One region of the Kitasatospora sp. NPDC032757 genome, then DNA from elsewhere that is predicted to be linked to it. Evidence: riboswitches for the same ligand, from Rfam matches in the RefSeq annotation. Region 1 holds a riboswitch; the other holds the start of a gene.
What was found. A riboswitch is a leader RNA that binds a small molecule or an ion and turns the genes downstream of it on or off. The one in region 1 is predicted to bind glycine.

Region 1 (14,795 bases):
GGCCCGCTGGACGGCCGGGGCGATGGCCGCGGCCAGCGCGGAGACGTCCTCCCGGCTCGACGTGTGGCCCAGCGAGAAGCGGAGCGACGCGCGGGCCAGCAGCGGGTCGACGCCCATCGCCAGCAGGACGTGGCTGGGCTGCGGAACGCCGGCGGAGCAGGCCGAGCCGGTGGAGCACTCGATGCCCTGGGCGTCGAGCAGCATCAGCAGCGCGTCGCCCTCGCAGCCGGGGAAGGAGAAGTGCGCGTTGGCGGGCAGCCGGCCCTCGGTGGCCGGGTCGCCGTTGAGGATCGCGTCGGGGACGGCGGCCAGCACCGAGGCGACCAGTTCGTCGCGGAGCGCACCCAGCACGACGGCGTGCTCGGCCCGCCGTTCGGCTGCCAGGGCCGCCGCGGCCGCGAAGCCCGCGGCGGCGGGCGCGTCCAGCGTGCCGGAGCGGACGTCGCGCTCCTGGCCGCCGCCGTGCAGCAGCGGGACGGGGGTGGCGCCGCGGGAGAGCAGCAGGGCGCCGATGCCGTAGGGGCCGCCGATCTTGTGGCCGGTGACGGTGAGCGCGGTGAGCCCGGACTCGGCGAAGGAGACCGGGACCTGGCCGAGCGCCTGGACGGCGTCGGCGTGCATCGGGATGCCGTACTCGGCGGCCACGGCGGCGAGTTCGACGACGGGCTGGACGGTGCCGACCTCGTTGTTGGCCCACATCACGGTGACCAGCGCCACGGACGCCGGGTCGCGTTCGATCGCCTCGCGCAGCGCGGCCGGGTGCACCCGGCCGAGGCCGTCCACCGGCAGGTACTCGACGGTGGCGCCCTCGTGCTCGGAGAGCCAGTGCACGGCGTCCAGCACCGCGTGGTGCTCGACCGGGCTGCTGAGCACCCTGGTCCGGACCGGGTCGGCGTCGCGGCGGGCCCAATAGAGGCCCTTGACGGCGAGGTTGTCGGACTCGGTGCCTCCGCCGGTGAGGACGATCTCGCTGGGGCGCGCGCCCAGCGACTCGGCGAGCGACTCGCGGGCCTCCTCGACGACGCGGCGGGCCCGGCGGCCGGATGCGTGCAGGGAGGAGGCGTTGCCGACGACCCCGAGGTGTGCCGTCATCGCGGCGATCGCCTCGGGCAGCATCGGCGTGGTCGCCGCATGGTCCAGGTATGGCATAACCACACGATTGTAGAGGGCGGTCGGCCACCGGTCGGGCCACCGGTGCAATCCGGCCACCCGGCAGCGGTGACGGACCCCCCGGCCCGCCGGACACCCGCGTCCGGGGCCGGTTTGGCCGCTCGCCGGGGCGAGCGGTTAGCCTGGCGGCCCACCGCACAAGAGGCCGAACCGGACGGGCCGCACGGGACAGGACTGGGGGCGCGATGTCGCAGTCGGTCGATCGCGCGCTCACCCTGCTCGGATCCCTCGGCGACGGCCCGGTGACCCTCGAACAGGCCGCGAACAGCATCGGCGTGCACAAGTCCACCGCGCTGCGGCTGCTGCGCACGCTGGAGGAGCACGGCTTCGTCCACCGCCAGTCCGACCGGCGCTACCGGCTCGGCGGCCGGCTCCTGTCGCTCGCCCACCGGGCGCTGGAGGAGATCGACGTCCGGCAGATCGCGGCGCCCTACCTGGCCGCTCTGAACCGGCGGTTCGGCGTGACCGTCCAGCTCGCCGTCCTGCAGGACGGCGAGGTGCTCTACCTGGACGAGGTGGCCGGCCGCTGGCACCCGGGGGCCGGCCGGGCGTCCCGGATCGGGCGGCGGGCCCCGGCGGCCGGCACCGCGATCGGCCGGGTGCTGCTGGCCGGACTGCCCGAGGGCGGTGTCCGCGAGGACGAGCTGCCGGCCGATCTGGCCAAGGTCCGCCGCCAGGGCTGGGCGGCGGAGTCGGCCGAGCACCGGGAGCCGGTGGCCTGTGTGGCCGCGCCGGTGGCGGGCAGTGCCGGGCGGCCGGTGGCCGCCTGCGCGGTGAGCGCCCCGACGTACGAGATGGCCCCGTTCGAGCTGGTCCGGCTGCTCCCGGAGCTGCTCTGCACGGCCGAGGCGATCTCGCTGGCGTACGGGGGTTCGCCTACTCCTCGCTGGTGCGAGAACCGTTGCGGTGCCAGGCCCGCGGCGCACGCCAGCCGTACTTGAGGGCGAGCATCCTGAGCACGAAGGCGGTCAGCGCGGCGGCCGTGCCGGTGAACGCGGTGAGCCGGTCGAGGCCGATCAGCACCACCACCAGCGCGGAACCCACCAGCGCCGGGACGGCGTAGATCTCCCGGTCCCAGCGGAGCAGCGAGGGGATCTCCCCGGCCAGCACGTCGCGCATCACGCCGCCGCCGGCGGCCGTCACCATGCCGAGCGCGACGGCGGCCACCGCGCCGAGGCCGTAGTCGTGGGCCTTGGCCGTGCCGGTCACGCAGAACAGGCCGAGGCCGAGCGCGTCGAGGGTCTGCACGGCGCGGTTGATCCGCTCGACCTCGGGGTGCAGGAAGAACACGACCAGACCGGCCACCAGCGGCGTGACGAAGTACCCGAGGTTGGTGAAGGCGGCTACCGGCGTGGCCCCGATGACCAGGTCGCGCATCACCCCGCCGCCGAGGGCGGTGACCTCCGCCAGCACACAGATCCCGAAGATGTCCATGTTCTTGCGGACGGCGAGCAGCCCTCCGGAGAGGGCGAAGGCGAAGATGCCGATCAGGTCCAGCGACTGCTGGACGTCGGAGGGGAAGATCTGCGAGGTCACCGGACAACTATGGACCAGCGGAACCTTCCCCTCCGCATCGCGTCAGACGGAGGGGACGGACGTCACGCCGAGGCGGGCGTTCTGCCGGCGGCCCCGGACGGCGCGCTCTCCGGACACCGCCGGCCGTTCCCCTCGCCCGCTCCGGACGCGCCGCCGGCCGTTCCCCACACTCCGCTCGGGACCCCGCCAGTCGTTCCCCTTGCCCGCTCGGGACCCCGCTAGTCGTTCCCCTCGCTCCGCTCGGGACCCCGCTAGTCGTTCCCCTCGCTCCGCTCGGGGAAGTGACACGCCACCTGGTGCCCGGTCTTGAGCGCGGCCAGCGGCGGCTCCTGGGTGGCGCAGATCTCCTGGGCCTTCCAGCAGCGGGTGCGGAACCGGCAGCCGGACGGCGGGTTGATCGGGGACGGCACGTCGCCCTTGAGCAGGATCCGCTCGCGCCCGCCCTGCTGCCGGCGGCGCGGGTCGGGCACCGGGACGGCGGACATCAGCGCGTTGGTGTAGGGGTGCATCGGGCTCGCGTAGAGCGAGTCCCGGTCGGCGATCTCGACGATCTTGCCGAGGTACATCACGGCGACCCGGTCGGAGACGTGCCGGACCACCGAGAGGTCGTGCGCGATGATCAGGTAGGTCAGGCCGAGCTCGCGCTGGAGGTCGTCCAGCAGGTTGACCACCTGCGCCTGGATGGAGACGTCGAGCGCGGAGACCGGCTCGTCGGCGACGACCATCTTGGGCCGCAGGGCGAGCGCCCGGGCGATGCCGATGCGCTGGCGCTGGCCGCCGGAGAACTCGTGCGGGTACCGGTTGTAGTGCTCGGGGCTGAGCCCGCACAGCTCCAGCAGCTCCTGGACGGCCTTCTTGACCCCGCCGGCCGGGTCGGCCTTCTGCAGCCTGAACGGTGCGCCGACGATGGTGCCGACGGTGTGCCGGGGGTTCAGCGAGGAGTACGGGTCCTGGAAGATCATCTGGATGTCGCGGCGCAGCGGCCGCATCGCACCCGTGCCCAGGTGGGTGATGTCGGTGCCCTCGAACTCGATCTTCCCGCCGGTGGGTTCGTCGAGCCTGGTGACGAGCCGCCCCATGGTCGACTTGCCGCAGCCGGACTCGCCGACCACGCCGAGGGTCTCCCCCGCGTTGACGGTGAAGTCGATGCCGTCGACGGCCCGCACCGCACCGGTCTGGCGGCGCAACAGCCCGCCGTGGATCGGGAAGTGCCGTGTCAGTCCGGTCACCCGGAGCAGCGGCTCGCGGTCGGGAGCGGGCGAGGGCGCCGGCACCTTGTTCGAAGGCGAGGGGGCTGCCGCCTGAGTCTCCGTCATCGGTTCTCTCCAGAATGGTGGTACGAGGCCGGGCTCACAGCCGGGGCGCGATCTCTTCGGTGAAGATGCGGTGCCGGTCGGCGGTGGCGAGGTGGCAGGCCGCGTGGTGCCCGGGCGCGGCCTCGGTCAGCACGGGGGTCTCACTGGCGGATCGGCCGTCGGTCAGCGCGGCGTACGGGCAGCGCGGGTGGAAGGCGCAGCCGGTGGGCACGTTGATCAGGCTGGGCGGGGTGCCCTTGACCGGGACGAGCCGCTCCTGGAGCTCGCGGTCGAGGCGCGGCATCGAGCCCAGCAGGCCCCAGGTGTAGGGGTGTTCGGGCGCGTCGAAGAGGGTGTCGGCGGGACCGCGCTCGACGCACTTGCCGCCGTACATGACCAGGATGTCGTCGGCGAGTTCGGCGACCACCCCGAGGTCGTGGGTGATGATGATGACGGCCGAGCCGAACTCCTGCTGGAGATCGCGGATGAGGTCCAGGATCTGCGCCTGGACGGTGACGTCCAGGGCGGTGGTGGGCTCGTCGGCGATCAGCAGCGAGGGGTCGTTGACCAGTGCCATGGCGATCATGGCGCGCTGGCGCATGCCGCCGGAGAACTGGTGCGGGTAGTCGTCGACGCGGCGGTCGGGCTGCGGGATGCCGACCCGGTCGAGCATCTCGACCGCGCGGGCCCGGGCCTGCTTCTTGGTGGCCTGCGGGTGGTGCACCCGGTAGGCCTCCACGATCTGCGCCCCGACCGTGTAGTACGGGTGCATCGCGGTCAGCGGGTCCTGGAAGATCATCGCCATCTCGCGGCCGCGCAGCTGCCGGACCCGCTCGGGGCCGGCCGCGATCAGGTCCTCGCCGTCGAGGCGGATCTCGCCGCTGATCCGGGCCCGCTTGGAGCGGTGCAGGCCCATGATGCCGAGCGAGGTGACCGACTTGCCGGAGCCGGACTCGCCGACGATGCCGAGGGTCCGGCCCTTGTGCAGGTCGAAGCTGACCCCGTCGACCGAGCGGACCAGGCCGTCGTCGGTGTCGAAGTGGATCCGCAGGTCCCGGACGGAGAGGAACGGGTCCCCCGTCGGGGCGGCCACGGGCGCCGGGGTCTTCTGGAGCTCGGTCACGACAGCCTCACCCGGGGGTCGACAGCGGCGTACAGGAGGTCAACCACGAGGTTGCAGAGAACGATGAAGAAGGCTGCGAGCAGGGTGACGCCGAGGATCTTCGGCAGGTCGTTGTCGGCGATCGCGGAGACCGCGAAGGCGCCGACGCCCTGGAGCGAGAAGACCTGCTCGGTGATGAGCGCACCGCCGAGCAGCAGGCCGAGGTCCATGCCGAAGATGGTGACGACCGGGGTGAGCGCGGAGCGCAGTCCGTGCTTGACGACGACCTTGCGCTCGACAAGGCCCTTGGCCCGGGCGGTGCGGATGTAGTCCTCGCTCATCGTCTCCAGCATGCCGGCGCGGGTGAGCCGGGCGTAGAGCGCGGAGTAGAGGAAGGCCAGCGAGATCCAGGGGAGGATCAGGTTGCGGGCCCACATCAGCGGGTCGTCGGTGAAGTTGACGTACTGCAGGTTGTCCAGGATCGGCCACTCGTAGCTGAAGAGCGTGAGCAGCAGCGCGCCGGTGAAGAAGACGGGCAGCGAGACGCCGGCCAGGGCGATGCCCATGGAGAGCCGGTCGAAGATCGAGCGCGGCTTGAGCGCAGAGATGACGCCGGTGGTGACGCCGGAGACCAGCCAGAGCACGGCCGCACCGACGGCCAGCGACAGCGTGATCGGGATGCGCTTGGTCAGCTCGGGCCAGACCTCCAGGTGGTTCTTGAAGGAGTAGCCGAAGCAGGGCACGTGGCAGGTGGCCGCGTCCGGGCCGAACTTGTACTCGGCCCCGGTGACCAGCGCCTTGAGGAAGCGCCCGTACTGGACGTAGATCGGCTGGTCGAAGCCGAGGTTCTTCTTGACCGCCGCGACCGCTTCGGGGGACGGGTTCTTCCCGATGTACTGCGTGGCCAGCTGGTCGGTCGTCTCGCCGGCCAGGCGCGGCAGCAGGAAGAAGATCGCGAAGGTGACCGCGCTGACCACCAGCAGCAGCACCACGGCCGCGAGCGTCCTGCGGAGGATGTAGGCAAACACAGTTGGGCGGCTCCGGCGGCCCGCCGCCGTCCGGGATCTTCCGGACGGCGGCGGGCGCCGCTGCCTTCACCTGCCTTCAGGGATGCGGAGCCAGGCTCTTACTTGGTCGTACCGATGTTCAGGTAGTCGTACTCACCCGAGAAGGCCGAGGTGGAGACGACGTTGGTGGCGGTGTCCGAGCGGTACAGGAACACCTTGAAGTAGGTCAGCGGGACGTAGACCGCGCTCTCCATGACCTTCTTGTCGATCTCCGCGTAGATCTTCTCGCGGGCCGCCTTGTCGGTGTTGACCGCGGCGTCGTCGATCAGCTTGTTGATCGCGGGGTCGTTCAGCGAGGCCAGGTTGTTGTTGCCGGCCTCCTTGATGGCGCGGCCGTCGACGATCTGCTGCAGGAAGCCGTAGCCGGTCGGCCAGTCGGCGCCCCACTGCATCATCATCAGGCCGATGTTCTTCTCCTTGTTCTTCGCCGGCACGCCGACGTTGTCGGAGAGGTACTTGCCCTGCGGGAACTGCTGGATCTCGGCGTTGATGCCGACCTTCTTCAGCGCGGCCTGGATCGAGGTCGCGGCGGCGATCTCGGTGGCGCGCTCGGTGCGGGCGCTGAGCACGGTGGAGAAGCCGTCCGGCTTGCCGCAGGCCTTGAGGGCCTCCTTGGCCTTGGCCTCGTCGCCCTTGTTGTCCTTGGTCTCGTACAGGTTGATGTCCTGGTGGCCCGGGATGTCCGCCGGGAGCACCGAGTTGGCGATCTGGCCGCGGATCGGGCCGCCGATCGCGGTCTGCACCGAGACCTTGTCGATCGCGTACTGGACGGCCTTGCGGCAGTCGACGTTGTCGAACGGCGCGACGTGGCTGTCGATCGCGGTGTAGACGAGGCGGCCGCCGTACGCGTTGTCGGTCTTGGCCTTGAGCTTCGGGTTCTGCAGGATCTGCGCCTGGGTCTGCGGGTCGACGCCGCCGCCGACGAGGTCCACCTGGGCGTTGCCGGCCAGCAGGTCCTTGTCGATGGTGGACTGCTCGATGTTCATCTTGAGCACGATCTTGTCCGCGAGCTGCTTGCGGATCGTGTCGCTGCCCTGGTCCCAGCTGGTGTTCGGCACCAGCGTGAGCTGCTTGCCGTCCTCGTAGGACTCGAACTTGTAGGAGCCCGAGGCGAGCGGGTGCTTGACGTAGTCGGCGCCCTTGTCCTTGTCCTTCGGGACGGGGACGGTCTGCGGGGCGGAGACCAGGTAGTCGAAGTCCGCGAAGGCGTGCTTCAGGTGGAAGACGACGGTCTGGTCGTCCGGCGTCTCGATCGACTTCAGGTCACCCGACGGGTCCTTGTAGGGGCCCTCGTACGGGGTCGGGTTGTCGACCAGCAGCTCCTTGAAGTACGTCGGGCCGTTGGAGAACACGTCCGGCGCGAAGTTGGAGCGCTCCACCGCGTACTTGACGTCCTTGGACGTGATCGCGCTGCCGTCCTCGTACTTCAGGCCGGCGCGCAGCTTGTACGTCCAGCTCAGGCCGTCCGCGCTGGGCTGGCCCATGGACTCGGCGAGGTCCGGGACGAGCTTGTTGCCCTCGTCGCCGGGGCCAGGCGCGAAGGTGGTCAGCGGACGCCCGTACAGGCGCGAGAAGTTGTAGATGTAGGCGTAGTACGTGTTGCCCGGGTCCAGGGAGTCCGGGGTGCCCTTCATCTCGTAGGTGACCGTCCCGCCCTTCTTGTCCGAGGCGTTGACGACCCCCTTGGTGGCCGCGTCGGCGCCGCCGCCGGAGGCGGCGGAGGACGAGTTGCTGTCCCCGCTCTTGGAGGAACCGGAGGAACATCCGGTGACGACCAGGACAGCGGCGGCGGCCACTGCGGTCAGCGCGACGGTACGGGACCTACGCATGGTGGGATCAACCCCTTGAGGAGTGGTGGCGGATCGGAGGGTCCTGACCGGAGGTCAGTTGCTCTTGGGATCGAGGGCGTCACGCAGCCCGTCGCCGAGCAGGTTGAAGGCGAGCACCGTGAGGAAGATCGCCATACCGGGGACCACCATGTACTGGGGGTCCACCTGGTAGTACTTGATCGCGTCGTTGAGCATCCCGCCCCAGGAGGCCTGCGGGGCCTGGATGCCGACACCGAGGAAGCTGAGGCCCGCCTCGAAGAGGATGTTGGTCGGGATCAGCAGGGTCGAGTAGACCAGGATCGGACCGACCAGGTTGGGCAGCAGCTCCTTGAACAGGATGAACGGCCCGCGGGCGCCCAGGCTGCGGGCGGCGTAGACGAACTCGCGCTCGCGCAGCGAGAGGGTCTGGCCGCGCACGATCCGGCCCATGTAGGGCCAGTTGAAGAAGCCGATCACGAAGATCAGCACGATGATGTGCAGCGGGAGGCCGTGCAGGCCGAACGCGCCGCCCTGGAGCGAGGCGGAGATCGCGATGGCGAAGAGCAGCAGCGGGAAGGCGAGGAAGACGTCCATCACCCGGCTGATCAGGTTGTCGACCCAGCCGCCGTAGTAACCGGCCATCACGCCGAGCACGGTGCCGATGGTGTTGGAGAGCAGGGTCGCCCCGAAGGCGACGAGCAGCGAGACCCAGGAGCCCTCGATGACGCGGGCGAGCAGGTCACGGCCCTGGAGCGGGTCCACGCCGAGCGGGTGGTCCGCGCTCATGCCGCCCCAGTCCCCGAACGGCAGGCCGCCGAGGTTGGCGTCCAGGAGGTCCTGGTTGAGCGCGTCGGGGTCCAGGCCGAAGACCGACTCGATCGGCTTGGCCAGCACGGCGAGCAGGATGAGCAGGATCACCACGACGCCGCCGGCGACGGCGGCCTTGTCCCGCTTGAAGCGGGTCCAGGCGATCTGGCCGAGCGAGCGGCCCTCGATCTTCTTGGCCGGGCTCGCGGCGGCGTCTGCCTCCGGAGTGTTCCCGGCGGTCTTGATGGGTGCGGTCATGGTCAGTTCGGTCCCCTCGCCGACGGTGGCCGGCCCACGGGTGCCGGTCGCCGGGATCGGCGGTACGGCTGGTGCGGACGTGCGGAGGTGCGGACGTGCGGAGGTACAGGGCGGTGTTCGCAGCGGTACGACGTGCGGTACTGCGTGCTCGGGTACTGCTGCCGCGCGGGATGGGCATCGCGTGGATCAAGCTGTCCGCCTGCGCGTTCGCCTTTGTGAGGCGCCAACCACGCGCGGTGCGTTTGCAGAACTCTCTGCCATCCGAACTGGCTTGCGCCAGCCCTGACAACCGACAGATGCCCAACTGTGATCTGCGGACATGCACCTCCCGATCTTCGGCATATCGGTCTTCACACAGCTGTAACAGTCATGTCAAGATGCCTGCCAGCGCGAACGGGAAGTTCGTCCGGAAAACACCGAAACCGGTCCGACGGATCGTCAGACCGGTTTCGTTGATCGGCGTTTACCGCGTCAGCGGGTGGGGTAGCCGGGCCACGGCTGCTGCGGTGGCGGCTGGCCCTGCCAGCCCGGGCCGGGCGGCTGGGTGCCGTAGCCGTACCCCGGCCCCGCCTGCGAGGCGTACGGCGGCGGGGGCACCGGCGGGTAGGGCCCGGTCGGCGGCCGGCCCTGGGCGCCCGCCTCGCGGTCGTAGAACGGCCGGGCGTTGGCCCGCATCCAGAGCGCCACCGGGTCGTACTCGTCCCCCATCGCCACCGTGGAGACGGCCAGCCCCTCCGGCGCGACCGCGATCGCCCGCTGCATGAGCGCCCGGACGGCCTCCACGGTGGGCGGCGAACTCTCGTACAGCTCAAGACCGATGGCCAGGTACGGTTCGCCCACGGAGGGCTGCACCCAGGCCCGGCGCAGCGCCTTGACCGCCCGCACCTCGCCCGCCTGGCGCTCCAGCAGCGCGAAGAACTGCTGGGCCGGCACCTGCGGTTCACTCAGCTTCAGCGGCCCGGCCGGCAGCCGGTCCAGGCCGGCCGCGATCCGCCGGAGGTCCGCCCAGGGCACGCCGACCCCGCCGCCGGGGGCGTGCGGGTTCAGCCAGAGGCCCCAGCGCGTCCGGTACAGCGAGGCGGCGATCTCGCGCCCCGAGATCACCTCGTGCGCCCGCGCCCAGCCGGACGCCGCAAGCTGCTCGGGCGAGGTGACCGCCGGCGCGTAGCCGTGGCCGCTGATCTCCATGTTCCCGTACTGGGCATCCGGGCTGCCCGGCGTCCCGTGCCAGAGCAGCATCAGCACCTGGCCCTCGGCCAGGGCGTGCAGCAGCGCCTCGTACGCCTCCCAGCGTTCCGGCGCGACCTCGCGCAGCGCGTGCTCCAGCGCTCTCGGATCCGCGCCGGGGCGCCCGGCGGGTGCCTGGCCCCAGGGCCCCGGTGCACCGCCCGCTACCGCTCCCGCACTCATGCGCCCACCTCGCTGCGCCTCTTCTTCTCTCACCTGCCGCCGGCCCGACGGGTGTCTGCACGCACCCTATGGGGCGCCACCGACCACCGCCACGCCGACGTGCCTGCCGTGGGCCCCTCCGGCCCGATGGCGGGCTGCCCGACGGCGGGCGGGGAGGGGCACGTCGCTTTCGCGGCGGGTCACATCCGTGTGTAGAACGGCTGGACCCGGTTGAGCAACCACTCGACCACGGGGTCCTCCGCGAGGTCGAGCAGCACGAGGTGGACGCCGCCGGGCAGCGGCGCGGTTCCCAGCGCCCGGCCGAGCGCCTCGTTCACGGCGGCCGGTTCGGCCGGGGCCAGCTGGTCCAGCTGGACGCCGACGAACATCACGGTGGGCTCGCCCTCGACACTGGCCAGCGCCCGCCGCGCGGTCACCACCCCGGGCAGCGCCGACAGTTCGTTCCGGCAGGCGGCCAGGAAGGCCTCCGGGTCCTCGCCCGGCACCGGCTCGCGCAGCGCCACCCGGCCGCCGGACGGCGCGTCCGGACCCCCCACGGCCTCCCAGCGGTCCTCGCGCGGCCCGCGCCGCAGCTCGGCCACGCCCTGCGGCGGCACCGGGATGCCGACCGGGGCCTCCGGGTTCACCGCGATGCCCACGCCCAGCGGCAGCCCGCGGGCGAACTCCCAGACCGGCGCGACGGCGAACGCCATCCCCGGCGCCTGCTGGAGGAACACCTCCTGCGAGGAGAAGACCGGCACGTACGGGTCGCCGGCCAGCTCGACGGTGGGCAGGTCCAGCGCCTGCCCCTGCGGATCGGCGCCGACCGGCAGCGGGATCCACACGCGGCTGCGGGCCAGCACCTCGAACACCCGCGGGGTCGCGCCCGGATCGCCGAGCGCGGCGGTGAGCACCTGCTCCAGCTCGTTGGCCGGCCATCCACCGCCGGGCGGCGCCGACTCCGCGCCGCCCCACCCCTGCTGCTGCTCCACCGGGTACCCCATGCGCCCCTTGTACCGCCTCACTGGCTCGTCGACGCGTGCAGCCTAGCGGGCCGTCCGGGGCCCCTCTCCCGCACGGGCGCCGGACGTGCCATGATGTGCGCGGCTCCGCGTTCTCGCACGGGCCGCCCCCTAACTCCATACCGGCCGCTCGAACCCGCGCGGGAGAGTCCGGAGTGCCGCCGACAGGCGGCCGAGCCGGCGCCGAAGGAGCAAGTCCTCCCCGGAATCTCTCAGGCACCCCTACCGCACGGATTAGGCACATCTGGAAAGCGGCGCACGGCCCGGTCGCGCGCCCACCCACGGTGCAAGCCGCCATGCTGTCCTGTTAGCTGTAAGAGCTGCGGGCCCGCGTGCGGTGAAGCTCTCAGGTACGACGACAGATGGGGAGACCCAGCCGCCGCATGCCCGCGCGCAGGCCAGGTCCCTCACCGAGCGGGACCGGTCCGGCGTGCGCACCCCTGAGTGCCCAGACCGAGGAGTTCCAGGCCATGTCGTCCCTCCGCCTCACCGCGCTCGACGCGCTGCACCGCGCCCTCGGCGCGACCATGACCGACTTCGCCGGCTGGGACATGCCGCTGCGATACGGCAGCGAGCGCGAGGAGCACCTCGCCGTCCGCACCAAGGCCGGTCTCTTCGACCTCTCCCACATGGGCGAGATCACCATCACCGGCCCGCAGGCCGGCGAGATGCTGGACCACGCGCTGGTCGGCTTCGTCTCCGCGCTGGGCGTCCTGCGCGCCCGCTACACCATGATCTGCGCCGAGGACGGCGGCATCCTGGACGACCTGATCGTCTACCGCCTGCGCGAGGACGCCTTCCTGGTCGTCGCCAACGCCTCCAACGCCCAGCTGGTCCTCGACGAGCTGATCGCCCGCGCCAAGGGCTACGACGCCGTCGTCACCGACGACCGCGACACCTACGCGCTGATCGCCGTCCAGGGCCCGGAGGCCACCGCGATCCTCACCGCCACCACCGACGCCGACCTGCCCGGCCTGAAGTACTACGCGATCCTCCCGGCCCAGGTGGCCGGCCGCGACGTGCTGCTCGCCCGCACCGGCTACACCGGCGAGGACGGCTTCGAGATCTTCTGCAACCCGGGCGACGCCGAGCAGATCTGGCAGGCGCTGACCGAGGCCGGCTCCGGCCGCGGGCTCGTCCCCTGCGGCCTGTCCTGCCGCGACACGCTGCGCCTGGAGGCCGGCATGCCGCTGTACGGGCACGAGCTCTCCACCGACCTGACCCCGTTCGACGCCGGCCTCGGCCGGGTGGTCCGTTTCGACAAGACCACCAACGAGGGCGCGTTCGTCGGCCGCAAGGCGCTGGAGAAGGCCGCCGCCGAGGCCGAGGCCAACCCGCCGCGGGTGCTCGTCGGCCTGGTCTCCGAGGGCAAGCGGGTGCCGCGCGCCGAGTACACCGTGGTCTCCGCCGACGGCGCCCCGATCGGCCGGATCACCTCCGGCGCGCCCTCCCCCACCCTGGGCAAGCCGATCGCGATCGCCTACGTGGACGCGGCGCACGCCACCCCCGGCACCACCGTCGCCGTGGACGTGCGCGGCAAGCACGAGCCGGTCCAGGTCGTGGCGCTGCCCTTCTACAAGCGCGCCCGCTGACCGTTCGCCCTCCCGAGGCATGCCCGGCCGCCGGGCCGCTTCGTCGTACCCGCTTCCCATCCTGGAGAATGACGCCATGAGCAACCCCCAGCACCTGCAGTACACCAAGGAGCACGAGTGGCTGACCGCCGCCGAGGACGGTGTCTCCACGGTCGGCATCACCGCCCACGCGGCCGACGCCCTCGGTGACATCGTCTACGTGCAGCTGCCCGAGGTCGGCGAGACCGTGACCGCCGGTGAGACCTGTGGCGAGCTCGAGTCCACCAAGTCGGTCAGCGACCTGTACTCGCCGGTGACCGGTGAGATCACCGAGGTCAACCAGGACGTCCTGGACGACAACTCGCTGGTCAACAGCGCCCCCTTCGAGGGTGGCTGGCTGTTCAAGGTGCGCGTCGAGTCGACCGACGAGCTGCTGAGCGCCGCCGAGTACGACGCCCTCACCAACCCGGCCTGAGCCACCCGTCGGGGCGGCCGCAGCGCGGCGGCCGCCCCGCCCTCCCGTCGCCCGCCGCCACCCTTCCGAGGGCGCGCCACGCGCGGCACCTCCTTCTCTCCTCTCCGGGAAGACCACACCATGACGGTTCTCAACCAGTCCCTGCACTCGCTCGACCCCGAGATCGCCGCCGCGGTCGACGCCGAGCTGCACCGCCAGCAGACCACCCTGGAAATGATCGCCTCCGAGAACTTCGCCCCGGTGGCGGTCATGGAGGCCCAGGGCTCGGTGCTGACCAACAAGTACGCCGAGGGCTACCCCGGGCGCCGTTACTACGGCGGCTGCGAGCACGTCGACGTGGTCGAGCAGATCGCGATCGACCGGATCAAGGCCCTGTTCGGCGCCGAGCACGCCAACGTCCAGCCGCACTCCGGCGCGCAGGCCAACGCCGCCGCGATGTTCGCGCTGATCCAGCCGGGTGACACCATCCTGGGCCTGAGCCTGGCCCACGGCGGTCACCTGACCCACGGCATGAAGATCAACTTCTCCGGCAAGCTCTACAACGTGGCCGCGTACCACGTCGACGACAAGACCGGCAAGGTCGACATGGCCGAGGTCGAGCGCCTCGCCAAGGAGCACCAGCCGAAGCTGATCATCGCCGGCTGGTCCGCCTACCCGCGCCAGCTCGACTTCGCCGAGTTCCGCCGCATCGCCGACGAGGTCGGCGCCCTGCTGATGGTCGACATGGCGCACTTCGCCGGCCTGGTCGCCGCGGGCCTGCACCCCAACCCGGTGCCGTACGCGGACGTGGTCACCACCACCACCCACAAGACCCTGGGCGGCCCGCGCGGCGGCGTCATCCTCTCCAAGGCCGAGTGGGCCAAGAAGATCAACTCCGCGGTCTTCCCCGGCCAGCAGGGCGGCCCGCTGGAGCACGTCATCGCCGGCAAGGCCGTCGCCTTCAAGGTCGCCGCCTCGGAGGAGTTCAAGGAGCGCCAGCAGCGCACCCTGGACGGCGCCCGGATCCTCGCCGAGCGTCTGCTCCAGGCCGACGTCGCCGAGGCCGGTGCCTCCGTGCTCTCCGGCGGCACCGACGTCCACCTCGTCCTGGTCGACCTGCGCAACAGCCAGCTCGACGGCCAGCAGGCCGAGGACCGCCTCCACGAGGTCGGCATCACGGTCAACCGCAACGCCATCCCGAACGACCCGCGCCCGCCGATGGTCACCTCCGGCCTGCGGATCGGCACCCCGGCCCTCGCCACCCGCGGCTTCCAGGCCGAGGACTTCCGCGAGGTCGCCGACATCATCGCCGAGGC
Region 2 (14,795 bases), on a different contig from region 1:
GAAGGCGGCGCTCTGGCCGCCGCGGCTGTCGCGCGGCCAGCTGGTCGTGGCGCTGCTGCTGTTCTCGCTCGGCCTGGCCCTGGCGATCCAGGTCCGCTCGACCAACGACCACCACAGCCAGCTGCGCGGCGCACGCCAGGAGGATCTTGTCCGGATCCTCGACGAACTGGACGGCCGTCAGCAGCGTCTCCAACAGGAGAAGGCGGAGTTGGAGCAGTCCCTGGCCAAGTTGGAGAACAGTTCCAACCAGGCCAAGGAAGCCCAGGAACAGACCAGGAAGAAGGTGACGGAACTCGGTGTACTCGCGGGAACCGTCAAAGCCACTGGTCCGGGCATCGTACTCACTGTCGATGATCCCCAAGGGCAGGTGAAGGCGGATATGCTGCTGGACACCCTGCAGGAACTCCGAGCGGCGGGGGCGGAGGCGATTCAGATCAACGATGTGCGCGTGGTGGTCAACACCTACTTCACGGACCTGTCCGGTGGCGGTGTGCAGATCGACGGCAAGAAGGTCTCGCAGCCCTATCGCTTCACCGTCGTGGGGAACCCGCAGGACCTCACACCCGCGCTGAACATCCCGGGAGGTGTGGTCCGTACCCTGGAGAGTCATCAGGCCCGGGCGACCATCTCCCAGCAGCAGAAGGTGGTCGTCGACGCCCTCGTCGATCTGAAGACGCCGCAGTACGCCAAGCCGGCTCCGAAGTGACGGGGCACCGGCCGAACGGCCCCTCACCTGCGGGCGCCCCCCGGTGCGGGGGGTCGTCGCCGCGTGGGCGAGACTGGTCCACACCAGCACATGCCGGAGCACCACACGTCGGAGTACCACTCCAGCCGGCCCGGTCCGAGACCGGGCCCGCAGCCTGTCCGAGGTTCTCACCCTGCCCCGCGGGCGGGTCTGTCACACGCAAGGGGATTCGCCCGTGAGTTTCTTCTCGAAGTTGTTCGGTCGTAACAAGGGCCGTGACGCGGCCGCCGTCGAGGCACCCACCGCGCGTCACCGCCGGGCCGACGAAGAGCCCGCCGTGCCGGGCATGCGCCCTGCCCCCGAGGGGGTGGAGTACGCGGAGCGGCCTCTGTTCCGGGACGGCGCCAACCAGCAGTTCGCGGGGAATCCGGCGGGCTACGGCGCGTCGGTTGACCCCTCCGGCGCGCCGCGCATAGGTTTCCCGTCAGGACCCTCAACCTCTGGTGGAGGGTTTGCCCCGGATCCGTACGCCGGGCACAACCCGTCGGGTGTGCCGCGCCAGGAGGCTGTGAACATGGCTGGCCCCACTCCGTGCCCCAGGTGCGGCAACCAGAACCCGGCCGCGGCCCGCTTCTGTTCCAACTGCGGTACGGCGCTGCGCGGCGGTGCGTTGCCCGAGGGGGCGGCGGAGACCACGTCGACCATCTCGATCTCCGGCCTGGAGTCCTACGACCCCAACACCACGACCGGTACCGGCGCCACGCCGGCCCTGTCGGCCGAGGTGCTGGCGGCGATCGACGCGCTGCCGCCGGGCACGGCCCTGCTGATCGTCCAGCGCGGCCCCAACTCGGGCAGCCGGTTCCTGCTGGACTCGGACAAGACCACGGCCGGCCGTCACCCGCAGGGCGAGATCTTCCTGGACGACGTCACCGTCTCGCGCAAGCACGTGGAGTTCCGCCGGACGCCCGGCGGCGGCTTCACCGTGGCCGACGTGGGCAGCCTCAACGGCACGTACGTCAACCGGGAGCGGATCGACGAGGTGCCGCTGAACAACGGCGACGAGGTGCAGATCGGGAAGTACCGGCTGGTGTTCTTCGCCAGCCACCACCGGGGGTACTGAAACCAACGTCGGCAGGAGCCCGAGTGAGTACGAATACCCCTTCATCTCTCGGGGCGGCCACCCCCGTGTCGTCCGGTCCGCAGACGGACCAGGGCACACGGGGAGTGGTCGCGGCTCCCAGGCAGCCGGTCCGTCCGGACCGGCCCGCCGGGGGCGGCCGACGGCGCGGCGGCGACGAGCTGCTGAGCATCGGCGCGGTGCTGGCCTTCCTGCGGGACGACTTTCCCGAGGTCACCATCTCGAAGATCAGGTTCCTGGAGGCGGAGGGCCTGGTCGAGCCGCAGCGCACGCCCTCGGGGTACCGCAAGTTCAGCCCGGCCGACGTCGAGCGGCTGGCCTACGTGCTGCGGATGCAGCGTGACCACTATCTTCCGCTGCGGGTGATCCGCGAGCACCTGGACGCCATCGAGCGCGGTGAGAGCCCGCCCGCGCTACCCGCCGCCGACGCCCGGCCCGGGCCGCTGGAGGAGGCGGACCGCGAGCTGGTGGCCGGCGCCGAGAGCCCGGCCGGGGTCCGGCTGGGCCGGGCCGAGCTGCTGGCGGCCGCCGAGGCCGGCGAGCGGCAGCTGGCCGAGTGGGAGTCCTACGGGCTGGTCGCGGCGGGGCCGGACGGCGGCTACGACGGCGAGGCGCTGCAGGTCGCCCGGCTCGTGGCGGAGCTGGGCCGGTACGGGCTGGAGCCGCGCCACCTGCGCGCCATGAAGGCGGCCGCCGACCGCGAGATCGCGCTCGTCGAGCAGGTGGTGGCGCCGCTGCGGCGGCACCGGAACCCGCAGACCAGGGCGCATGCCGAGGCCACCGCCAGGGAGCTGGCCACGCTCTCCGTCCGGCTGCACGCGGCCATGGTCCAGGCCGGTCTGCGGAACCGTACCTGACCGGCCGACCCCGCTGACCAGCGCGGTCGGGTCTGCGCTTTCATATCCGGGTCAAGGGCCATAGGGTTGCCTGTGTGAATGAGCTCGACGTCGTGGGTGTCCGGGTGGAGATGCCTTCCAACCAGCCGATCGTGCTGCTCCGGGAGGTCGGGGGCGACCGTTACCTGCCGATCTGGATCGGCCCCGGCGAGGCGACCGCGATCGCCTTCGCCCAGCAGGGCATGACTCCGGTGCGCCCGCTGACGCACGACCTCTTCAAGGACGTCCTGGAGGCGCTCGGGCAGCAGCTCACCGAGGTGCGGATCACCGACCTGCGGGAGGGCGTCTTCTACGCCGAGCTGGTGTTCGCCGGCGGGGTCGAGGTGAGCGCCCGGCCGTCCGACGCGATAGCGCTGGCGCTGCGCACCGGTACGCCCATCTACGGGAGCGAGGAGGTGCTCGCCGAGGCGGGCATCGCGATCCCGGACGAGCAGGAGGACGAGGTCGAGAAGTTCCGTGAGTTCCTCGACCAGGTCTCGCCCGAGGACTTCGGCGGCGGCACGCCGCAGTAGCCGGCCGCCTGCAGCGTGTCGCCCCGGGGCCGCGTGCGGCGTTGTGCCGTGTACGTTCGGCCGTTTTGCCAAAAGGCGTCTACCTACCCACACTAGGGGCACGAAAAACCACTCTCCTGAGTGACGTGGTTTGTCCCGCCCGGCGTGGCGATCGTTGACGGGCCATAGGGGACTGCCTACCGTCAGGGGTGGCTGCCCGGGTGCCTGTCGCCCGCAGTCTGGGTTGCCCGCAGCATGAGTGGACGGAGGTAGGCATGACCGGCACCGGCGATGAAGCGGCCGTGGGAGGCCTGTGCGCCGTGCACATGCCGCGCACCGCCCGCAGCGTGACCGACCTGCCCCGGACGGAGCTGCCCCGGCTGAGCCGGTTCCCGGCCGTACAGCCCGGTCAGCCCGCCATCGAGCGGCTCGCGCCCACCTCGGAGCTGATCGGCTACCGCGGCCCGACGGCCTGTGCGGCGGCCGGGATCACCTACCGCCAGCTGGACTACTGGGCCCGGACGGGGCTGCTGGAGCCCAGTGTCCGCTCGGTCTACCCGGCGAGCAGCCACCGGCTGTACAGCTTCCGCGACATCCTGCTGCTGAAGATCGTGAAGCGGCTGCTGGACGCCGGCGTCTCGCTCCAGAACATCCGGGTGGCGGTGGCCCATCTGCAGTCGCCCGAGGTCGCCGGCCTGGCCGGGCTGACGCTGATGTGCGACGGCGCCACGGTGTACGAGTGCACCACGCCGCAGCAGGTGGTCGACCTGCTGAAGGGCGGTCAGGGCGTCTTCGGCATCGCCGTCGGCGCGGTCTGGAAGGAACTGGAGCTGGCTCTCGGGCGGCTGCACGCCGAGCGGACCGACACCGGTGAGACGGTGGTCGGGCACGACCCGGGCGACGAGCTGGCGCAGCGCCGCAACCGCGCGGTCTGACAGGCGTACTGACGAGGCCGAGGGGGGGGGGGGGGGGGGGGGGGGGGGGGGGGAGGGGGGGGTGGGGGGGGGGGGGGGGGGGGGGGGGGGGGGGGGGGAGGGGAGGAGGTTGGTCGGGGGTTTTGTAGGCCGCCGGCGAGAAGGGCTTAGTGGTGGGGGTGGGGTGGCTACCCACCCCCCCCCCCCCTCTCCCCCCCCCCCCCCCCCCCCCGCGGCCTCGTCGTGCCTGGTGAACCGATCAAGCCTGGTGAGCGACTCAAGGGGGAGCACGTGCGGTTCGGCTCCGGAATACCCGGCCTGCTGCGGCGGCGGGCACGGCGGCTCTGCGTCCGGCTGGGACGGCGGCGCACGCAGCGCCGGATCTTCCAACTCGTCACCGCGGTCTGCGCGCTGGCGCTGGCGCCGAGTGCCTGGCTGTGGATCTCGGCGGACGACCGGGTCGGTACGGTGGCGAGCGCGCCGAAGGCACCGGTGGCGGTGGTGTTCGGCGCGGGCCTGTCCGAGGGCAAGCCGTCGCCGTACCTGGCGCACCGGCTGGACGCGGCGGTCGACCTGTACCGGGAGCAGAAGGTCCAGGCGGTCCTGGTCACCGGCGACAACGGGCGGGACAGCTACGACGAGACCGACGCCATGCGGCAGTACCTGATCGAGCACGGGGTGCCGCAGGTACGGGTGGTGGGCGACTACGCGGGCTTCGACACCTGGGACTCCTGCACCCGGGCGCACCGGATCTTCGGGGTGGACCGGGCGGTGCTGGTCAGCCAGGACTTCCATGTCCGGCGGGCGCTGGCGCTCTGTGAGGCGGCCGGCATCGACGCGTACGCGGTCGGGGTGCCGGAGGTGCACGACGCCACCTGGCTGTACGGCGGGCTGCGGGAGATCCCGGGGGCTGGCAAGGCCGCGCTGAACGCCTGGCTGCGGCCGGACCCGCTGTTCCTCGGGCCCAGGGAGGAGGGCATCCCGCGGGCGCTGGCCGACGCGGGGGCGGCGCAGCAGCGTTAGGCCCTGCCGGGGGGAGGGACTTCGCCGGGGCGGGACCTCGCCGGGGGCGGGGAGGCGGCCGGGTTCGGCCGGACTGTCGTACCCGTGCGGCATGATCGGCAGGTGCGGTCACTGCCGAGCATCATCCACCTCGACATGGACGCCTTCTTCGCCGCGGTGGAGCAGGCGGCCAAGCCGAGCCTGCGCGGAAAGCCGGTGATCGTCGGCGGTCTGGGCGGGCGCGGGGTGGTCTCCACGGCCTCGTACGAGGCGCGGAAGTTCGGCGTGCACTCGGCGATGCCGATGGCGCAGGCACGCCGGCTCTGCCCGAACGCGGCGTTCCTGTCCGGGCGCTTCGAGGCCTACCGGCAGGTGAGCGAGCTGGTGATGGGCCTGCTGCGGGAGCTGTCGCCGCTGGTCCAGCCGCTCAGCCTGGACGAGGCGTTCGTCGACCTGGAGGCCGGTCCGTACGGTCCGGCGCTGGCGGCGGCCGACCACGGGACGGGGGAGCGGCTGGTGCTGGCCCTCGCGGAGGACCTGCGGGCCGACATCCACCGGCGGACCGGGCTGACCGCCTCGGTCGGGGCGGCCGGGTCCAAGCTGATGGCCAAGATCGCCTCCGAGCAGGCCAAGCCGGACGGGCTGGTGCTGATCGAGCCCGGCCAGGAGCGCGCGGTGCTCGGGCCGATGCCGGTGCGCGCGCTGCCCGGCATCGGTCCGGCCACCGAACAGGTGCTGCGGCGGGCCGGGCTGAACACGGTGGCCGACCTCGCCGAGGCGGGGGAGGCGGAGCTGGTGCAGCTGCTGGGGAAGGCGCACGGCGCCGGCGTCCACCAGATGTCGACAGGGGTGGACGACCGGCCGGTCGTCGCCGACCAGGACGCCAAGTCGGTGTCGGTGGAGGACACCTTCGAGGTGGACCTCGCGGACCGGGACCGCGTGCTGCGCGAGGTCGACGTACTGGCCGCGCGGTGCGTGCGGCGGCTCCGCGCGGCCGGCCGGTCGGGGCGGACGGTGGTGTTGAAGGTGCGGCGGTTCGACTTCTCCACGCTGACCCGTTCGGAGACGCTGCGCGGCCCGACGGACGACGAGGCGGTGATCACCGAGACGGCCCGGCGGCTGGCCTCGCAGGTGGACATCACCGGCGGGGTGCGGCTGCTCGGCGTCGGGGTCTCGCAGCTTGCCGACTACACCCAGGAGGACCTGTTCGCGCAGGCCGTCCGGGAGGAGGCCGCCGAGCACGAGGTGGTGGACGGCGAGGAGGAGGACGAGCCGGAGCCGGCCGGGCCCGCGGTGCGGCACTGGATGCCGGGGCAGGACGTGCGGCACGGCGAGTTCGGGCCCGGGTGGGTGCAGGGCAGCGGGGTCGGACGGGTGACGGTGCGGTTCGAGACGCCGTGGAGCGGGCCGGGCCGGGTGCGGACGTTCGCGGTGGACGACCCGGCGCTGGAGCCCACGCGTCCGCTGCCGTTGCGGGGCCGCGAGGGCGGGGGCGCAGACGGGGGCGAAAGCCCGGGGGAGGGCTGAGCGCACGAAACGGCCCCACCCGGCAGGGGAACCGGGTGGGGCCGTGTGAAGTGCCGGCCTCGGATGGTCGCGATGCCCTCGTCGACCGTTCGGGGACCGGTCCCCCGCGCCCTGTCCCTGGGCGCGGGGGGTGGACGCCTCGTCAGGCGTCGGTCTTGGCCAGTGCGGGGCTGGAGTTCAGGTCCGCGACCTCGTTGCCGGCGGCGACGGTGGCGGCCGGCTTGACGGAGCGGATCAGGAACGGGACGGCGCTGGCGATCGCGCAGACCACCGCGGCGGTCCAGAACGCGTGCTTGTAGGCGTCCAGGGTGGGCAGCGAGACCGGGATCGGCAGCTTCATGGTGTCGCCGGTCAGGATCGCGGCCATCACGGCGGTGCCGATCGCGCCACCGACGGTACGCAGCACGGCGTTCATGCCGTTGGCGATGCCGCTCTGCTCGACCGGGACGGCGCCGTTGATGTAGGCGGGCATCGCCGAGAAGGCGAGGCCGATGCCCAGACCGAAGATCGCCGAAGCGGTGTAGATGTCGGCCTCGTGGCTGTGGCGCGCGGCCAGGTAGGCCATCGCGATCGCGCCGAGCACGCCACCGAGGACCAGCGGCAGGCGCGGGCCGCGGCGGGCGATGAGCAGGGCGCCCAGCGGGGCGGCGACCATCGAGCCGATGGCGGACGGCAGCAGCATGACGCCGGCGTGCAGCACGGTGGCGGTGAAGCCGTAGTGCGTGAACTTCTCCGGGGTCTGGGCGAAGTTGCTGATCACCATGAACGAGCCGTACATGCCGAAGCCGATCAGCAGGCCGGCCAGGTTGGTGAAGGCGACGGCCGGGCGGGACATCATCTTCATGTCCACCAGCGGGTGCTTCACCTTGACCTCGATGACGCCCCAGATCAGGGCGACCACCGCGGCGACGGCGAACAGGCCGAGGGTCTTGGTCGAGGTCCAGCCCCAGTTGTTGCCCTGGCTGACCGCGACCAGCAGGGCGGAGAGCCAGCCGGCCAGGGTGATGGCACCGAGCGGGTCGGCGCCGCCGTCCTTGTCGGTGACAGGGTCGCTGGGAACGCGCAGGGCGACCAGGGCGACCGCGATCAGGCCGAATACCAGACCCATCCAGAAGATCGACTTGTAGCTCCAGTGCTCCAGCAGGAGACCGGTCGCCACCAGGCCGAGGCCGGAGCCGACGCCCATCGAGGCGCTGATGGCGGCGACGCCGCCGGTCACCTTGTGCTTCGGCAGCTCGTCGCGGACGATGCTGATCGCCAGCGGCAGCACGCCACCGCCGGCGCCCTGCAGGACACGGGCGACGACCAGCCAGGTGAAGGAGTGGGTGCTGACCGCCAGCGCGGAGCCGGCCACCAGGCCGGTCAGCGAGATCAGCAGCATCGGCTTGCGGCCGCGCAGGTCGCCGAAGCGGCCCAGCAGGGGGGTCAGCACGGCGGCGGAGAGCAGGTTGGCCGTCATCAGCCAGGTGATGCTGGAGCCGGAGACGCTGAGCTCCTTGGCCAGCGAGGGCAGGATCGGGACGACCGCGGTCTGCACCACGCTGAACGACAGCATCGCCAGGATGAGGGCCGGCAGGACCCGGGCGCTGCTCTGCTTCTCGGCCGCGCTGGTGGGCTGTGGTGCCTCACTCACGGTTGCTTCCTCCCGTACATAGTGAATGAACTGAAATAACCATGCAGGGAGATACTTCAGTGTGTCAAATATCGATCGGTGAAGCTTTGGCAAAGTCGAAGGACCGCGGCCCCGAAGGCCGGGGTCGCGGGGTGGAAAACCCGAAGGACCCCGGGCCGTGGCGGGCCCGGGGTCCTCGGTGAACTGCTCCGTCAGGCGAGGGGCCTGAGGGGGGCCGGGCGGGACGGCTCGTCGGCCGGAGCGGGGGTGTGGGCGTGGGCGGGCGGCGTTGCGGGGGCCGGGGTCGGGGTCGAGGCCGAGGTGGTGTTGTCGTGGACCTCGACGTGCTCGCGGCGCAGCTCGTCGCGGATCACCTCCTCGGTGGTGTACCGCTCGACCACCAGGCGTACCCGCTCGATCGGGGCCACGTACTTGCGGACCACCGGGCGCTCCTCGCGCAGCGTGACCTCCTCCACCGCCTCGGCGATGTCCTTCTCGCTCAGCGAGGCCCGCTCCGCCTCGCCGACCGGCATCCGCTCCACCCGCACGCGCTCGCGGACCACCGGGATGCGGCGCTCGACCGGCTCGCTGGTCACGTACTTGCGCAGCTTCGCGGTGCCGAGGACGTGCCACTCGGTAATGATGTCCAGGCGCTCCTCGCGGCAGGTGATCTCCACCGGGCCGCTGGGCGCGGACGAGGCCGGCCCGGAGGTGGAGGCGCCCGGGGCGGACGTGGAGGAGGCCGGCGCGGACGTGGAGGCGGCCGGGGCGGCAGGGGCGGCAGGGGCGACCGGGCCGGTGGTGGCCGGCGCGGCCTGGGGGCGCGACTCGGGGGTGACCGGCGCCGCGGACGTCGACGACGCCGGCGCGGACGTGGACGACGCCGGCCCGGACGTGGACGTGGAGGCGGCCGGGGCGGCAGGGGCGACCGGGCCGGTGGTGGCCGGCGCGGCCTGGGGGCGCGACTCGGGGGTGACCGGCGCCGCGGGGGTGGCGGGTGCGGAGGTGCTGAGGGTCCGCACGTTGGCCTCCGTGGCGGGTTCGGACGGCTTGCCGAGGTCGGCTGCCGGGGTGGTGTGGGGGGAGGCGGCCGGGGTGTCGGCCGGGTGGAAGGCGAGCGGCTTCGCGACGGGCGCGGCCGGTCCGGCGTTCGGGGCCGCCGGGGTGTCCGCGGGCGCCGGCGCCGTGTGCGTGGCCGCGGCCACCGCGGTGCCGGCGGCCGCCATCGGGGCCGCCGCCGGGACGGAGCCGAAGTCGTGGTCGGCCGGATCGGAGCCGGAGCCGTCGCCCGCCGACGGGCGTCCGTCCACCGGGGTGTCCAGCCCGTAGTAGCGGTACAGCTGGAGCTCCTGGGCCGGCGACAGGTGCTGGCCGACGCCGAAGTCCGGCGACTCCTTCACCAGTGACTTGTCGTACGGCACCCGCAGCTCGTCGCCGGAGAACTCGCTCGTGGTCAGGGGGACGAAGGCGTCCCGGCCGAAGATGCCGGTCCGGACGGCCGCCCATTCGGGCTGTCCGGTGGCGTCGTCCAGGTACACCTCGTCGACCGTCCCGATCTTGTCTCCGTTGCGGTCGACCGCCTTGTGGCCGATGAGGTCCCGGGGGTCGATATCGGTCTGCACTCTTTCCTCCAGTGCGCTGCGCCTGCGGAACTCCCGCAGGCCGATGGCCGGCCCGCCCGTTCCATCCGCCACTTCACACCAAAAGCCATGAACCGGACGCCCGCGACCGGGGCGGGGCCGGACGGGCCCGGTGCTGCGCCGTCCGGGTCACGGGGCCGTCCCGGGATCGACCCGACGCACCCGTGATCGAAGGGCCTCCCGCTGGTACCCTGGGCGCGACCGCCGAGCCCGCTCGGGAGAGTCCCCGACAGCGAAAACCACTGGTCGGGGCGCCGAAGGAGCAACTCCTCCCCGGAATCTCTCAGGCATCCGTACCGTGTGGGATAGGTCACTCTGGAAAGCAGGGCAGGACTACCGGCGAGGGAGCCGGTGGCCACCACCCTCACCGACGGTGCAAGCCGGCGGCGCGCCCACGGCGTGCCGCGCGGGCGAAGCTCTCAGGTCCCGATGACAGAGGGGGAGGCCTGTTGGGTCCGCCCGCCCAGGCCCTTCCGCTGTTGTCCGCAGCGGCGGAGCCGTACGGCGTGCGTACCCCCGCCGGTCCGTGACCAGGAGGCCTCGACCACCATGAACGCCCAGCCGAACGAGGGACGCCCCACCGGCGCCCCGACCCTCACCGAGCTTGAGCTGGCCAGTCCCTTCGAGAACCGCCACATCGGCCCCGACGCCGCCGCGCAGGAGAAGATGCTGGCCCAGGTCGGCTACGGCTCGCTGGACGAGCTCGCCGCCACCGCCGTGCCCGAGGCGATCCGCTCCATCACCGGCCTGGACCTGCCCGCCGGCCGCAGCGAGGCGCAGGTCCTCGCCGAGCTGCGCGAGCTGGCAGGACGCAACCAGGTGCTCCAGCCGATGATCGGCCTGGGCTACTACGGCACCTTCACCCCGCCGGTGATCCTGCGCAACGTCCTGGAGAACCCGGCCTGGTACACCGCGTACACGCCGTACCAGCCGGAGATCTCGCAGGGCCGCCTGGAGGCGCTGCTCAACTTCCAGACCCTGGTCTCCGACCTGACCGGCCTGGCCACCTCCGGCTCCTCGCTGCTGGACGAGGGCACCGCGGCCGCCGAGGCGATGGCGCTGGCCCGCCGCGTCACCAAGGTCAAGGGCGGTGTCTTCCTGGTCGACGCAGAGACCCTGCCGCAGACCATCGCGGTGATCGAGACCCGTGCCGAGCCGACCGGTGTGGAGGTCGTCGTCGCCGACCTCTCCGCGGGCATCCCCGCCGAGATCGCCGAGCGCGGCGTCTTCGGTCTGCTGCTGCAGTACCCGGGCGCCACCGGTGTGGTCCGCGACCTCGCCCCCGTCATCGAGCAGGCCCACGGCCTCGGCGCGGTCGTCGCCGTCGCCGCCGACCTGCTGGCGCTCACCCTGCTGAAGTCCCCGGGCTCGCTCGGCGCCGACATCGCCTGCGGCACCTCGCAGCGCTTCGGTGTGCCGATGGGCTTCGGCGGCCCGCACGCCGGCTACCTCTCGGTGCGTGCCGAGTACGCCCGCTCGCTGCCCGGCCGTCTGGTCGGCGTCTCCGTCGACGCCGACGGCACCCGCGCCTACCGCCTGGCGCTGCAGACCCGCGAGCAGCACATCCGCCGCGAGAAGGCCACCAGCAACATCTGCACCGCCCAGGTGCTGCTCGCCGTGATGGCCTCGATGTACGCCGTCTACCACGGCCCGGACGGCCTGGCCGACATCGCCCGCCGCACCCACCGCTACGCCGCCGCCCTCGCCGAGGGCCTGCGGGCCGGCGGCGTCGAGCTGCTCCACGGCGAGTTCTTCGACACCGTTACCGCCGTCGTCCCCGGCCGCGCCGCCGCGATCGCCGAGGCCGCGCGCGCCCACGGCATCAACGTCCACCAGGACGGCGAGGACCGGATCTCGGTCTCCACCGACGAGACCACCACCCGCGAGCACCTGGCGGGCGTCTGGGCCGCGTTCGGCGTCGAGGGCGTGGAGGCCGCCGAGAGCGCCGACGCGCTGCCGGCCGCGCTGCTGCGCGAGGACGAGTACCTGACCCACCCGGTCTTCCACAGCCACCGCTCCGAGACCGCCATGCTGCGCTACCTGCGCCGCCTGTCGGACCGCGACTACGCGCTGGACCGCGGCATGATCCCGCTGGGCTCCTGCACCATGAAGCTCAACGCGACCACCGAGATGGAGCCGGTGACCTGGCCCGAGTTCGGCCAGCTGCACCCGTTCGCGCCGATCGAGCAGGCGCAGGGCTTCCTGACCCTGATCCGCCAGCTGGAGCAGCAGCTGGTCGAGGTGACCGGGTACGACGCCGTCTCGATCCAGCCGAACGCCGGCTCCCAGGGCGAGCTGGCCGGCCTGCTGGCCGTCCGCGCGTACCACCACGCCAACGGCGACACCCAGCGTGACGTCTGCCTGATCCCGTCCTCCGCGCACGGCACCAACGCGGCCTCCGCCGTGATGGCCGGAATGCGTGTGGTCGTGGTGAAGACCCTGGTCGACGGCGACGTCGACGTGGACGACCTGAAGGCCAAGATCGAGCAGCACCGCGACCAGCTCGCCGTGCTGATGGTCACCTACCCGTCCACCCACGGCGTGTACGAGACCGAGATCACCGACATCTGCGCGGCCGTGCACGAGGCCGGCGGCCAGGTGTACGTGGACGGCGCCAACCTGAACGCCCTGGTCGGCCTGGCCAAGCCGGGCAAGTTCGGCGCGGACGTCTCGCACCTGAACCTGCACAAGACCTTCTGCATCCCGCACGGCGGCGGTGGCCCCGGCGTCGGCCCGGTCGCGGTCCGCGCGCACCTCGCGCCGTACCTGCCGAACCACCCGCTCCAGGCGGAGGCCGGCCCGGCCACCGGCGTCGGCCCGATCTCGGCCGCGCCGTGGGGCTCGGCGGCCATCCTGCCGATCTCCTGGGCGTACGTCCGGCTGATGGGCGGCGAGGGCCTCAAGCGCGCCACCCAGGTGGCGGTCCTGAACGCCAACTACATCGCCAAGCGCCTGGCCCCGCACTTCCCGGTGCTCTACACCGGCCCCGGCGGCCTGGTCGCGCACGAGTGCATCATCGACCTGCGCCCGCTCACCAAGGAGACGGGCGTGACGGTGGACGACATCGCCAAGCGCCTGATCGACTACGGGTTCCACGCGCCGACGATGTCCTTCCCGGTGGCCGGCACCCTGATGATCGAGCCGACCGAGTCCGAGGACCTGCACGAGATCGACCGGTTCTGCGACGCGATGATCGAGATCCGCGCCGAGATCGACAAGGTCGGCTCGGGCGAGTGGGCGGCCGAGGACAACCCGCTGCGCAACGCCCCGCACACCGCCGCCACGCTGGCCGGCGACTGGGCGCACGGCTACTCGCGGCAGGAGGCGGTCTTCCCGGCGGGTGTGAACCCGGCGGACAAGTACTGGCCCCCGGTCAGCCGCATCGACGGCGCGTACGGCGACCGCAACCTGGTCTGCTCCTGCCCGCCGCTGGACGAGTACGGCAACTGAGCGAGCCGAGCTACGGCAGGGCCCCGGTGCGGAAGTCCCCCAGCCTTCGGCCGGGAGGTGCTCCATCACCGGGGCCCTGCCCGTTCCTCGACGTCTGTCGGCGGCTGCCCCCGCCTGCGGGTCAGGCCGCGTGGGCGACGGGGCGGCGCGGGGCGATCACCCGGCCGTCGGGCAGCAGTTCGCCGGTGTCCTCGAAGAGCAGGACGCCGTTGCAGAGCAGGCTCCAACCCTGCTCCGGGTGGCAGGCCACCGGTACGGCCGCCTCGCGGTCCTCGGACTCGGCCGTCGGGCATTCAGGACGGTGCTGGCACATACGTACCCTCGCTTCGCTCTGCGATCCTCCCCGTGGTGCGGCGCCGTCGGATGCCCGTCGGGAGCCGCCGCGGTAGTCGGATCCTGTCCGGCGCCGGACGGTGTAGACCGGCGCTCAAGTGGGTAGGACAGGTGGTCCTTCCACGCTGGTTCCCAGTGTCGGCATCCCGGGACGATCGCGCAGCAGTTTGGTGACATGCGCCACAACCCGAGGGCAGAGATCACCCGTTCAGGTGGCTGCGGCCCGGAAAAGCCCCCGGACGGGCCATCAGGCGGCTGGCCCTTCAGGGCCATGCCCGATGGCCCGTCCGGGTGAGGCGGGCAGAGCGGGGCCGGCGCGGAGCGCGCCGGCGGGGCGATCGGTGAGGGAGCGGCCGGCGAGGGAGCCGGCCGGCGGGGGAGGGTTCAGGAGGAGCCGAGCAGCAGCGGCCGGCCCAGCGGCGCCCGGGCCAGCACCGGCAGCAGGTCGGCGGCCGGGTAGGCGCGGTGCGCGGTGACCCCGAGCGGGGCCGGTGCCAGCGGGATCAGAAGGTCCGCCCCCGGGTCGGCGTCCGGACTGTGCAGCCAGAGCGCCGTCGCGTACTGGCCCGGGAAGGTCAGCAGCCGGGGCTGCCGGCGGGCCCGTGACGTCTGGGTGAGCTGCCAGGCCTGGCGCAGCGCCCGGACGGTGGAGTCCAGGTAGGGCCCGGCGGTGAAGTGGGAGAAGGTGTGGCCCTCGACGCCCTGCACCACCTCGGCCGCGGCGGCCACCTCGGTGCCGTCCTTGATCAGGAAGCGCCAGCCCGTCCGCCGGGCGGCGGTGAGCTCGGGGCGCGGCCCGTCCAGGACGTGGACCGCGAGCGGGTGCGCGGGGAGCAGCGGTCCGGTCGGATGACGCAGCGCTGCGGCGGCGGGCTGGCGCAGCGCGTCCTCCGAGTCGAGCGCGGCGAGGACGGCGCGCAGGGCACTGGGCGGGGGCTGGGGGGTCTGCAGAGTCATGGCGGGGTCGCCTCTCCGTGCGAGATCGGCGTGCGAGTGCGGCATACCGGCATGGCGCGGTGTGTCGTCGGTGACGGGACCTGGCCATGTCCGGTTGTGCATGATCGCGGTGCGGGTACGGCCGCCGCCGTCGACGAGGGTTTCGGAGCG

Region 2: linked by a shared signal. The riboswitch ahead of gcvP (aminomethyl-transferring glycine dehydrogenase) and the one ahead of gcvT (glycine cleavage system aminomethyltransferase GcvT) in region 1 are both predicted to bind glycine.

The regions. Positions count from the first base shown of each region.
Region 1 covers NZ_JBVINN010000004.1:432,318-447,112, reverse strand. Annotated here, with positions in the region: gene ACZ5WK_RS09595 (cysteine desulfurase family protein) at 1-1,149, opposite strand, end outside; gene ACZ5WK_RS09590 (IclR family transcriptional regulator) at 1,356-2,111, shown strand; gene ACZ5WK_RS09585 (trimeric intracellular cation channel family protein) at 2,047-2,706, opposite strand; gene ACZ5WK_RS09580 (ABC transporter ATP-binding protein) at 2,958-4,022, opposite strand; gene ACZ5WK_RS09575 (ABC transporter ATP-binding protein) at 4,057-5,124, opposite strand; gene ACZ5WK_RS09570 (ABC transporter permease) at 5,121-6,131, opposite strand; gene ACZ5WK_RS09565 (ABC transporter substrate-binding protein) at 6,230-7,999, opposite strand; gene ACZ5WK_RS09560 (ABC transporter permease) at 8,054-9,043, opposite strand; gene ACZ5WK_RS09555 (enhanced serine sensitivity protein SseB C-terminal domain-containing protein) at 9,515-10,453, opposite strand; gene ACZ5WK_RS09550 (enhanced serine sensitivity protein SseB) at 10,633-11,436, opposite strand; glycine riboswitch at 11,586-11,692, shown strand; gene gcvT (glycine cleavage system aminomethyltransferase GcvT) at 11,925-13,046, shown strand; gene gcvH (glycine cleavage system protein GcvH) at 13,123-13,500, shown strand; gene glyA (serine hydroxymethyltransferase) at 13,621-14,795, shown strand, end outside.
Region 2 covers NZ_JBVINN010000033.1:84,133-98,927, reverse strand. Annotated here, with positions in the region: gene ACZ5WK_RS29310 (DUF881 domain-containing protein) at 1-706, shown strand, start outside; gene ACZ5WK_RS29305 (FHA domain-containing protein) at 921-1,805, shown strand; gene ftsR (transcriptional regulator FtsR) at 1,910-2,680, shown strand; gene ACZ5WK_RS29295 (bifunctional nuclease family protein) at 2,755-3,231, shown strand; gene ACZ5WK_RS29290 (MerR family transcriptional regulator) at 3,486-4,145, shown strand; gene ACZ5WK_RS29285 (SanA/YdcF family protein) at 4,416-5,147, shown strand; gene ACZ5WK_RS29280 (DNA polymerase IV) at 5,250-6,653, shown strand; gene ACZ5WK_RS29275 (MFS transporter) at 6,796-8,286, opposite strand; gene ACZ5WK_RS29270 (YsnF/AvaK domain-containing protein) at 8,478-9,491, opposite strand; partial or broken gene ACZ5WK_RS29265 (PRC-barrel domain-containing protein) at 9,513-9,887, opposite strand; glycine riboswitch at 10,111-10,214, shown strand; gene gcvP (aminomethyl-transferring glycine dehydrogenase) at 10,455-13,355, shown strand; gene ACZ5WK_RS29255 (DUF5999 family protein) at 13,477-13,668, opposite strand; gene ACZ5WK_RS29250 (hypothetical protein) at 14,073-14,645, opposite strand.